Granulimonas faecalis: one gene and its partner. The protein of the gene in region 1 interacts with the protein of each later gene in a pairwise test. Links are inferred from orthologs where the notes say so. Each region holds a gene or a part of one and is shown in the gene's direction. Other genes may lie near its edges.

Region 1 (6,002 bases):
GGTCGCGCAGGCCCCTCTCCGGGTGCCACGCCATGGCGTTGACGGTGAGGTCCCGGCGGGCGAGGTCGTCGTCCACGGAGTCCACGAACCGCACGGCGTCCGGGTGGCGGGCGTCGCTGTAGGCGCCGTCCACGCGGTAGGTGGTCACCTCCACGGGCACGCCCCCCACGACGGCCGTCACGGTGCCGTGGGCCGTGCCCGTCTCCACCACGGGGATGCCGGCCGCGCGCAGGGCGCGGGCGCCGTCCTCCCAACGGGCGCTCGTGGCGACGTCGACGTCGTGGACGGGGCGGCCGAGGAGGGAGTCCCTCACCCAGCCGCCCACGACCCACGCGCTGTGGCCGGCGTCCTCGAGGGTGCGCAGGACGAACCCGGCCTCCGGAGGGGCGGCGAGGCCGTCGGGCGACCGGAGGCGGGGGGCGTCAGGCAAGGGAGCCCATGGGGTCCCAGGGCGCGAGCACGATCGCCTCGGCGCCGTCCATGACGGAGCGCTCCTCGTCGGTGAGGTAGCGACGGTCCACGACCACCTGGTAGACGTACTGGTCGAACCAGTCGTCGGTGATGGTGTCGAAGCCCTCGCGGCCGTGATCCTTGCCCCAGGAGTTCTCGACCTTCCAGACCTCGGGGCGCCCCTCGGCGTCGAGGCGCACGCCCTCGAGCACCATGGCGTGGGTCATGACGGACTCGCCGTAGTCCAGCCGCTCCTCGCGGTCCATGCAGCCCTCCACCGCAAAGCCGAAGAGCTCGTCCACCTGCAGGGCGCCGCAGGACATGATGCCCTCGTCGCGCACGTAGCTCTGGGCCACGTCGCACCCGAACCACACGGGGCGGCCGTCGCGGAGCTGCGCCACGGCGAGCTCCTTGAGGCGGGACATGGGGAGGTTGAGGTAGCGCACGCCGCCGTCCTCCACGACGTTGCCGAGACGGTCGACGGTGAAGGCGTGCATGAGGGGCTTGTCGGCGGTCTCGGCGTTGATGCACGAGACGAGGGCGTCCACGTCCATCTGCACCACGTCGGAGAAGAACTCGCGGGGCGTGTAGGTGCCGTGCAGCACGAGCCTGCCGTCCTTGTCGCGCAGGCGCACCTCGAAGCTCGCGGGCGGCTCCCCGAGGCAGGTGACGAGCATGGAGTGGACGTCGGCCATCATGGCCCGGCGCAGGCCGTCAAGCTCGGCGGCGTCGGCGCCCTCCCCGTGGGCCCGGCGCAGGCGCATGGCGCAGCCGCGCAGGTAGCGCGTGAGGTAGCGGTCGAGCTCGGACGTGTTGCGGGAGCAGGCGGTCTCGGGCATGGCCTCCTTGGTCACCACGCCGTACTTCTTGACGATGGAGCGGAACATGTCCCACTGGCCGCCGTCGGCCACGGGGTCCTGAAGCAGGTACGACACGAGACGGCCGTCCAGGGGCTCGTCGACGGTGTCGATCGCGTTCACGAGGAACCAGTTGGCCTTCTCGAGCTTGTCGAAGAAGAGCGGGTAGCTCTGGGAGAGCTCGAGGGTCTTGAGGCCGAGGCGCTCGATGACGGCCTGGCGCATGGTGTTGAGGCTCGCGAACATCCAGCAGCGCCCGGAGCGCTGCTGGTCGCAGCGGTCGCCCTGGGGGACCTCGACGTCGAAGCCCATGGCGTTGGCGGCCACACCCTCGGGGACCCGGGCGGCGGCGCGGATGCCCACGGAGGTGACGGCGTTCTTGGCCACGACGTTGGCGCGCTCGCGGGAGAAGCGGGCGAGCCAGGCCTCGCGGTCCTGGGCGGTGACGGAGTCGGCAGGTACGTGTGCCATGGGATACCTCTCTCGAAGCCGGGGTTTCGCCCATCCAGCGTAGCACCGGGCAGGGGGGCGCGGCCGTTGGGGATACACTGGGAGCCGTGACCGAAGGCACGGGAGCGAACGAGGAGGGGCCATGGCGCCACAGGGAACGGGCACGGTGCGGAACGTCGTCTTCGACATGGGCGGGGTGCTCCTGAGGTGGGAGCCCGAGGTCTACGCCCGCAACGTGACGGACAACGACGAGGACGCGGGGCTGGTGCTCGAGGCCCTCTTCAAGGGGAGCGCCTGGACCCTCTCCGACGCCGGCGTGTTCGGCCCCGAAACGGTGCTCATGGAGGCCTGCCACGCCCTACCGGAGCGCCTCCACGGCGCGGCGGCCGAGGCCCTCCGGCGCTTCCCCTCCATGCAGGCCGTGATCCCCGAGGTCAACGAGCTCGGCCGGCGCCTCAAGGAGCGGGGCTACGGCGTCTACATCCTTTCCAACGTGAGCTCGAGGTTCCGCTCGGAGCTCGCTCCGAGGATCCCGCTGTGCGACGTGGCGGACGGCGCGCTCGTCTCGGCGGAGGAGCACATGATGAAGCCTGACCCCATCATCTTCCTGCGCTTCTGCGAGCGGTTCGGCGTGGAGCCGGCCAGCTGCCTGTTCGTGGACGACACGGCGGTCAACTGCGTGGGCGCCGAGCGGGCCGGTATGCACGCCTTCCACTTCACCGGCGACATGGACGCCCTGGAGGCCGAGGTGGCCGGCCTCTCCTGAGCCCCTCCGCACGGGCCCCACGGGGAAGGCCCGCCGTCCCCGTGGGGGCGGCGGGCCTGTGTGCGAGAAGGTGCGAAGCGGGCCTGTAAGCCGGGTTCTGTAATAGACGACCATTTATCTCGAGGCCGCGTCGCCGCGGTCCTTCTCTCGCGCGCAACCCGAACGCGGGTCGGGCCAACCCATGGCGTTCCTATTTGCGCTTGCTCCGGATGGGGTTTACCAAGCCACCCCGTTGCCGGGGTGCTGGTGGTCTCTTACACCACCGTTTCAGCTTTTCCCTTAACCCTTGCGGGCCAGTGGGAGTCTTCTTTTCTGCGGCACTTTCCGTCGGATCGCTCCGCCCGGCCGTTAGCCGGCATCTTGCCCTATGGAGCCCGGACTTTCCTCACCCCCGGAGAGGGGGCGCGGCCGTCCGGCCCGCTTCGCGACCAAGCAGTATAGCATTGCACCAGACCGACGACACCCCGAGGAGCGCCCCGTGAAGACCTATCTCACCCTGAAACCCGAAACCGAGGCCGTCTTCGAGCTCGTTGACCGCAAGAGCCGCTTCATCGCCGCCCTGCGCCACGTGGAGACGGAGGCCGAGGCCGAGGGGTTCGTCGACGAGGTGCGCGCCCTCCACCACGACGCCCGCCACCACGTGCCGGCCTGGGTGCTGGCCTCGGGCAAGGAGCGCGCGAGCGACGATGGCGAGCCCCAGCGGACCTCGGGCCTCCCCTCCCTCGACGCGCTCCGCGGGGCCGGCTTGGCCGACGTCTGCGCGGTGACCACCCGCTACTTCGGCGGCACGCTCCTGGGGCCCGGCGGGCTGGTGCGCGCCTACGGCGGCGCCGTGGCGGGCGCCGTGGAGGAAGCCCGCTCCCAGGGGATCGTGGTGGAGATGCGGCCCGTGACCCGCGTCGCCTGCTGCATCCCCTACGCCTGGTACGACCAGGTGCGACGCATGGCCAGAGACGCCGGCGGCAAGGTGGTGGGCCAGATCTTCACCGACGAGGTGCAGCTCACCTGCGACTTCCGCGCCGGCGAGGAGGAGGCGTTCCGCGCCAAGGTCACGGAGCTCGCCAGCGGGCGGGACCTCTGCGTGGTGCACGGGCCGAGGTTCGCCGAGTTCTGATCGCGGCCGAACATCCGTTTGCCCCTGCTATACTGAGGAGAAGGAACACCCGTTCTACCAGGAGGCGGCGTGGACACCCTCTCTAAGCTCACCATACTGGCGGACGCCGCCAAGTACGACGCGGCCTGCACGTCGTCGGGCGTGGACCGCGGGCCGCGGGAGGGGTCCCTCGGCGCCGCGAGCGCCGCGGGGTGCTGCCACAGCTTCACGCCGGACGGCCGCTGCGTGACCCTGCTCAAGGTGCTCATGTCCAACGCCTGCTCCTACGACTGCGCCTACTGCGTCAACCGCCGCTCCAACCCCCACGCCACGGCCACGTTCGAGCCGGCGGAGCTCGCGCAGCTCACCATGGACTTCTACCGCCGCAACTACATCGAGGGGCTCTTCCTGAGCTCCGGGGTGCTCGGCGGGGCCGACCGCACGTGCGAGCGCATGATCGAGGTCCTCCGGCTCCTCCGAGAGGAGCACCGCTTCAACGGCTACATCCACGCCAAGGCCATCCCCGGCGCCTCCCCCGAGCTTCTCGACGCCCTGGGACGGCTGGCGGACCGCATCTCCGTGAACATCGAGCTCCCCAGCTCGGGGTCGCTGGAGGCCCTCTGCCCCGAGAAGCGCGCGGGCACGGTGCTCTCCCCCATGCGCCAGATCCGGGACACCATGGAGCGGGAGCGCCTCCTCGGCGCCACGGGCCCCGGCTACCTGGGCGGCGGCTCGCACCTCTCGACGGTGAGGCCCGACCTCCCGCCGGCGCCCAGGGGCCTCCCCGGCGCCCGCGGCGGCCTCCGGAGGCGCGGCGGCCGCAAGCCCGGCGCCCCGGCCCCGTTCGCCCCGGCGGGGCAGTCCACCCAGCTCATCGTCGGCGCCTCCCCCGAGGACGACAACCGCATCCTCAAGCTGTCCTCCTCGCTCTACTCCACCTACGGGCTCAAGCGCGTGTTCTTCTCCGCCTACATGCCGGTGGTGGAGGACGGCCGGCTCCCCCACCCCGAGACGCCGGTGCCCCTGCGCCGCGAGCACCGCCTCTACCAGGCGGACTGGCTCATGCGCTTCTACGGATTCACGGCGGACGAGCTCGTGAGCCCCGAGGCGCCCTTCCTGGACCTGGACGTGGACCCCAAGCTCGCCTGGGCCCTCGCCCACATCGACGAGTTCCCCGTGGAGGTCAACACGGCCACCAAGGAGGAGCTCCTGCGGGTGCCGGGCATCGGCCCGGAGGGCGCCCGCAAGATCTGCCGCGCCCGCAGGAGCCACCACCTGGGGTTCGACGACCTCGAGCGCCTGCGGCTCACCCTGCGCCGCGCCCGGCACTTCCTCACCTGCGGGGGAAAGAGGGACCCGCGAAGCCCCGCCGACCCCGAGCTCATACGGGAGAAGGTGGTATCCGATGCCCGAGGCTCCCGCTACAACCGCACCCGCCGCGCCGCCGAGGGGCAGCTCGCCCTGTTCTGAGGCCACCCTGCCCCCGGAGGTGCTCCGCGACCTAGCGGCCCTCGGGGCCCGGGGGCCGCTCTGCCTCTCGTGCGAGGCCAGCGCCGAGGGCGTGCTCACGGCCGTGGGCGCCGCCTACCTGGCCCGGCTGCGCCCCGACGCCGTGCGCCTGCAGGCGGAGGGTGCCGGGCAGCCCCGGCTCGGGGAGGCGACCGCCGCCGTGGGGACGGACCCCGCCGTGGCCCAGCGGGTCCTGGACGGCTTCCTCGCCGCCACGGCCCCCATGGCCTCCGGGCGCGGCCTGCCCCGCTACGTGCACTCCCCGCGGCACCTCGTGAGCCTCGTGGCGTCCATGGTGGACGAACCCGACATGGCGGAGGCCCTGCACCGCTACCTCCGCGGCGGCTTCACCTGGGGGCCGGCCGTGGGCACCCACAACAGCGACCCGGCCATCGCCCGGGCCGAGGAACTCGCCACGGCCGCCGCCGGCGAGTGCGAGCACGCGCGCCAGTTCATCCGGTTCTCGCGTCTGTCCACTGGCGAGTACCTGGCCGTCTACCGCCCCAAGGCGGACGTCGTGCCCCTCGTGGCCGGGCACTTCCGCCGCCGCATGGGCACCGAGCGGTTCTGCATCGTCGACCCGGCCCACGGCTCGGCCGTTCTGCACGAGGGCGGCCGCCTCGCCCTCGTGCGCCTCGACGGCGAGGCGGCGCGCGAGGCGTGCCGCAGGCTGGACGACACCCACCGCGAGGAGGCCTACGTCCGCGCCCTCTGGAAGGGCTTCTACGACGCCGTGTCCCTCCCCGGCCGTGGCAGGGACCAGCGCGGCTACGACCTCCGCGTGCACCTCATGCCCAAGCGCCTCTGGCAGGGGCTGCCGGAGCTCGACCCGTCCGTCGACACCGCCTGGACGTTCGTCCCTGAGGCCTACCGGGAC
Region 2 (5,328 bases), 600 kb from region 1 along the record:
GTCGACATGGCTCAGGTGCCCTACATCGACTCAACCGGCATCGGCGTGCTCGTGGCCGCCGCGCACCGCGCCCAAGACGCGGGCTCCGAGCTCACCGTGAGCCGCCCCCAGCCCAACGTCCTGCGCGTCCTCACGCTCCTCGGCGTGGGCTCCGAGTTCAACGTCAACGAGGCCTAGGCGGTCTCTTCAATTCTCAACTCTTAAGGGAATCTTGCACCCAGGTTGCCTAAGCCTTAAAGTATGGGCTTACATGCGCTGAACCCGTGGGGACCGCCGCATCCGACGGTCCCCATTTCTATGTAGGGAGGGGGTGCCCCGATTGTTTGGCATCGGAGACACCGAGTTCGTCCTCATCGTCATCTTCGCGTTCCTGCTCTTCGGGCCCGACAAGCTGCCGGGCATGGGGCGCACCATCGGCCGCGGCCTCAGGCAGTTCCGCGAGGCACAGGACTCGGTCACCAAGGTGGTCCAGTCCGAGGTCATCGATCCCATGACCAAGGCGGCCTCCGCCGGTGCCGACGGCGTCAAGGCCAAGGTGGCCACCGACGAGGACGCCGACATCGAGGCGGCCGACCTCACCCGGCGGAGCGCCGAGACCTTCGCCGAGCGCAAGGCGCGCCTGGCCGCCGAGAAGGCCGCCCGCGACGGGGCCGCGGCCGGCGGCGCCGCCGCGGCCGCGAACGACGCGGCCGATGCGCCCGCCGTTCCCGCGTCGGCCGAGGAGCCCGAGTCCGAGGCGGCTCCCGCCTCCGAGCCCGGGGCCAACCCCCGCAGCGCCGCCTCCCTCTACGGCCTCGCGCCCAAGGCGCCCGCGGCCGATCCCAGTACCGCCGCCCCCGAGGACCCGGCACCCGCCGGGGCCGCAGACCCCGCAGCCGGAGAGGAGGGAGGGAGCCGCGCCTAGCGCTCCCGTCCGCCCATGCCCATCGGACCCGCACGCATGCCCTTGATGGACCACCTCGGCGAGCTGCGCCGCCGGCTCACCATCATCGTGGTGGCCGTCGTCGTCTGCGCCGTGGCCGTCTACATGGCCACGCCCACCATCATCGACATCGTCATCGACCCCATCCGCGGCTTCCTGCCCAACGGCGGCAAGCTCGCCATCATGAGCTCTCTCGGCGGCTTCACCATCCGCTTCAAGGTGGCCTGCTTCGCGGCCGTCATCATCACGTGCCCCATCATCATCTGGGAGGTCCTGGCGTTCTTCCTGCCGGCGCTCAAGCCCAACGAGCAGCGCTGGGTGGTGCCCACGGTGGGGGCCATGGTGGCGCTGTTCTTCCTCGGCATGGTGTTCTGCTACTTCGTCATCCTGCCGGCGGCCTTCGGCTGGATGATCGACCAGTCGAGCGCCTTCGCCACGGTGCTGCCCAACGCCGAGGACTACATCTCCATCATCATGCTGCTGGAGATAGGCTTCGGCATCGCCTTCCAGGTGCCCCTCGTGATCTTCTACCTGTCGATCCTGCACCTGGTGACCTACAAGACGTTCCGCGAGAACTGGCGCTTCATCTATGTCGGGCTCCTGGTCTTCTCGGCCGTGGTCACGCCCGACGCCAGCCCGGTTACCATGTTCTTCATGTTCGCCGCGCTCGTCATGCTCTACGAGGCGTCCCTCGCCGTGGCCCGCGTGGTGTTGGTGCGGCAGGACGGGCCGGAGTCGCTCCGGTGGACCCGCGAGGACTACGAGCTCCACGCGGAGCGCGCCGACGACTAGAGGAACCGCAACCGCCGGGGGTCCGCACGATGGGCGGGCCCCCTTGAACCTATGAGGGAGTGAGAGCCGTGGTACTCGTCATCGCCGAGAAGAACGACGCGGCCAAGCAGATAGCCCGGCTCCTGAGCGAGTCCGGGAGGCCCGAGAACGACAAGGTCTACGACACGCCGGTTTACCGCTTCCGCCGCGGGGGCGACGACTGGGTGGCCGTCGGCCTGCGCGGCCACATCCTGGCCCCCGACTTCCCGCGGGAGCTGCACTACGCCGACGGCGAGGGCTGGTTCGCCGTGGACGAGGACGGCGAGGTCCTGGCCGCCGACGTCCCCGACACCCTGCCGAGGCCCCCGTTCGACGGCGGTCTCAAGAAGGACGGCACCCCCAAGAAACCCCGCAAGCCCTACCTGCCCGACGGCATCGACATCAAGGGCTGGAAGGTGCCGAGCCTGCCGTACCTCGTGTGGGCCCCGGTGGAGAAGAAGCCGGCCGAGAAGGGCATCATCCGCGCCCTCAAGAACCTGGCCAAGAAGGCCGACGAGGTGGTCATCGCCACGGACTTCGACCGCGAGGGCGAGCTCATCGGCTCCGACGCCCTCTCCCAGGTGCGCATGGTCAACCCCGACGTCCCGGTGACCCGCGCCCGCTACTCCGCCTACACCAAGGCCGAGATCGACCACGCCTTCGACAACCTCGTGGAGCTCGACCAGGACCTCGCCGACGCCGGCGAGAGCCGTCAGTACATCGACCTCATCTGGGGTGCCGCCCTCACGCGCTACCTCACCATGGCCCGCTACGGCGGCTTCGGCAACGTGCGCAGCGCCGGTCGCGTGCAGACCCCCACGCTCGCCCTCGTGGTGGAGCGCGAGCGCGAGCGCCAGGCGTTCGTGCCCGAGGACTACTGGGTCATCCAGGGCATGGGCGAGAAGGACGGCGAGGAGTTCAGGATCTCCCACGCCAAGGGTCGCTTCTGGAAGGCCGAGGAGGCCGAGGAGGCCTTCGCCGCCGTGAAGGGGGCCACCGAGGGCACCGTGTGCGCCGTCACCCGCAAGAGCCGTACCTCCAAGCCCCCCGCGCCCTTCAACACCACGTCGCTCCAGGCCGCGGCCGCGGCCGAGGGGCTCGCGCCCGGCCGCACCATGCGCCTCGCAGAGTCGCTCTACATGGACGGCCTCATCTCCTACCCCCGCGTGGACAACACGGTCTACCCGTCGTCGCTCGACCTCGCCGCCACGGCCAAGGCCCTCAGGAAGGTGCCGGCCTACGCCCCTGTGGTCGACCAGATCCTCTCGGGCGGCCCCGTCAAGGCCACCCGCGGCAAGCAGGAGACCACCGACCACCCGCCCATCTACCCCACGGCCCCGGCCGACCCCGACAAGCTCGAGCCCGCGGCCTGGAAGCTCTACAACCTCGTCGCCCGCCGCTTCCTCGCCACCCTCATGGGCCCCGCCGTCATCGAGGGCACCAAGGTGGAGATCGACGTGGCCGGCCAGCCGTTCCTGGCCTCCGGCGACGTGCTCAAGACCAAGGGCTACCGCGCCATCTACCCCTACGGCCTCAAGAAGGACGAGCAGCTGCCCGCCATGGCCGAGGGCGACGCCGTAGCCGTGCGCGACGTGGCCTGCGAGGCCAAGCAGACCGAGCCGCCGGCGCGCTACAGCCAGGGCCGCCTCATCCAGGAGATGGAGAGGCGCGGCCTGGGCACCAAGTCCACCCGTGCCTCCATCATCGACCGCCTCTTCCAGGTGAAGTACCTCAAGAACAACCCCGTGGAGCCGAGCCAGCTGGGCATGGCCATTATCGACGCCCTCGACCGGTTCGCCCCCACCATCACCACGCCGGAGATGACGAGCACCCTCGAGGACGACATGACCCGCGTGTCCGAGGGCGCCACGAGCGAGGCCGCCGTGGTGGACCGCTCCCGCGCGCTGCTTGCCGGCATGATGGACGACCTCATCGAGCACACCGACGACCTCGGTGAGGCCATCGCCGACGCCGTGACCGCCGACGCCCGCGTGGGCGCCTGCCCTAAGTGCGGCAAGGACCTCGTGCTCAAGAACTCCGCCAAGACCCGCTCCCGGTTCATCGGCTGCATGGGCTGGCCTGACTGCGACGTCACCTACCCGGTGCCGGGCCGCAACACCGACAAGATCGAGCCGCTCGAGGAGCCGTGCCCCGAGTGCGGCGCCCCGCGCCTCAAGGTGTGGCCGTTCCGCTCCAAGCCCTACGAGCAGTGCGTGAACCCCGTGTGTCCCACCAACCGCGAGCCCGATGTCGTGGTGGGCACCTGCCCGGTGTGCGCCGAGGCCGGCCGCCACGGCGACCTCGTGGCCCACAAGAGCGAGAAGACCGGCAAGCGTTTCATCCGGTGCACCAACTACGACGAGTGCGGTGTGAGCTACCCGCTGCCCCAGCGCGGCAAGCTGTCGGCCACGGGCGAGACCTGCCCCCACTGCGGGGCCCCCGTGGTGGAGGTGGAGACCGACCGCGGCCCCTGGCGCATCTGCGTGAACATGGACTGCCCCGGCAAGGAGAAGAGGGGCAAGGGCGCGCCCCGCGGCCGCGCCCGCACCGCCCGCAAGCGCTCGTAGCCGCACCCCACACCATGGGAGGTCTGTCATGAAGGTCCTGCTCATCAACGGGAGCCCCCACGCCGGCGGGTGCACGCGCACCGCCCTCAACGAGGTGGCCGGCGTCCTCAACGAGTGCGGAGTCGAGACCCAGGTCAAGAACGTGGGCGCCTCGGTGCGCTCCGGCTGCCTCGCCTGCGGCCGCTGCAAGCGGACGGGCCTCTGCGCCGTCGACGACGTGGTCAACGAGGTCATCGAGCTCCTGCCGGGGGCCGACGGCCTCGTCGTGGGCTCGCCGGTCTACTACTCCGGCGCCAACGGCGGCCTCTGCGCGTTCATGGACCGCCTGTTCTACGCGGCCTCCAACCGCCTGGCCTTCAAGCCGGCGGCCGCCGTGTGCAGCGCGCGCCGCGCCGGCACCACGGCCACGTTGGAGCGGCTCAACCAGTACTTCCTCATCAACAATATGCCCGTGGTGCCGTCCCAGTACTGGAACATGGTCCACGGCAACAGCCCCGAGCAGGTGCGCCGCGACGCCGAGGGCCTGCAGACCATGCGCACCCTCGGCCGCAACATGGCCTGGATGCTCCGCTGCATCGCCGCGGGCCAGGAGGCGGGCGTCGACCGTCCGCTCCACGAGCCGGGCGTGCGCACCAACTTCATCGGCGACTGACGTGGCGGCGGGACGCCGCCGTCGTTGGAAGGAGACCCCATGTCCAGGAGAAATCTCGTCATCACCGGCGCCAACGGCTACATCGCGAGCCTCGTGGCCCTGTACAACGCGGACCGGTTCGACATCGTGCCCGTGACCCGCGCCGACGTCGATTTCGCCGACCCCGAGGCCGTGCGCGCGCACTTCTCGGCGCTGGACTTCGACCTGCTCCTCCACACCGCCGCCGTGGCCGCCACGGCCCTCTGCGAGAACGATCCCGAGATGACCCACCGGGTGAACGTGGAGTCGCCCATCGCCCTAGCCGAGGTGTGCCGCGACAAGGGTGCGAGGTTCCTGTTCATCACCACCGAGCAGACCTTCAACGCCAAGACCTCCGG

What was found. The genes of interacting proteins can lie anywhere in the genome.
Region 2: the proteins of OR600_RS04225 (region 1) and OR600_RS01535 interact in binary tests that used the Escherichia coli proteins (3 or more experiments, as listed by UniProt). The link is inferred for Granulimonas faecalis from one-to-one orthologs.

What each region holds. Positions count from the first base shown.
Region 1 is NZ_BQKC01000001.1:928,329-934,330, reverse strand. What follows is about bases 1,963-4,819. They hold OR600_RS04225 (IMPACT family protein), read left to right. Parts: upstream 1,963-3,001; coding sequence 3,002-3,637; downstream 3,638-4,819. Other genes in these bases: OR600_RS04220 (putative DNA modification/repair radical SAM protein), read left to right, coding at 3,707-4,819; OR600_RS04235 (HAD family hydrolase), read left to right, coding at 1,963-2,523. In the rest of the region: OR600_RS04245 (CCA tRNA nucleotidyltransferase), read right to left, coding at 1-430; OR600_RS04240 (C1 family peptidase), read right to left, coding at 423-1,778; more of OR600_RS04235, read left to right, coding at 1,900-1,962; more of OR600_RS04220, read left to right, coding at 4,820-5,086; OR600_RS04215 (TIGR03915 family putative DNA repair protein), read left to right, coding at 5,106-6,002.
Region 2 is NZ_BQKC01000001.1:331,552-336,879, forward strand. The notes cover bases 1,425-4,540. They hold OR600_RS01535 (DNA topoisomerase I), read left to right. Parts: upstream 1,425-1,782; coding sequence 1,783-4,299; downstream 4,300-4,540. Other genes in these bases: tatC (twin-arginine translocase subunit TatC), read left to right, coding at 1,425-1,714; OR600_RS01540 (flavodoxin family protein), read left to right, coding at 4,328-4,540. In the rest of the region: OR600_RS01520 (STAS domain-containing protein), read left to right, coding at 1-177; OR600_RS01525 (Sec-independent protein translocase subunit TatA/TatB), read left to right, coding at 320-904; more of tatC, read left to right, coding at 920-1,424; more of OR600_RS01540, read left to right, coding at 4,541-4,951; OR600_RS01545 (SDR family oxidoreductase), read left to right, coding at 4,991-5,328. UniProt on the Escherichia coli protein: Releases the supercoiling and torsional tension of DNA, which is introduced during the DNA replication and transcription, by transiently cleaving and rejoining one strand of the DNA duplex.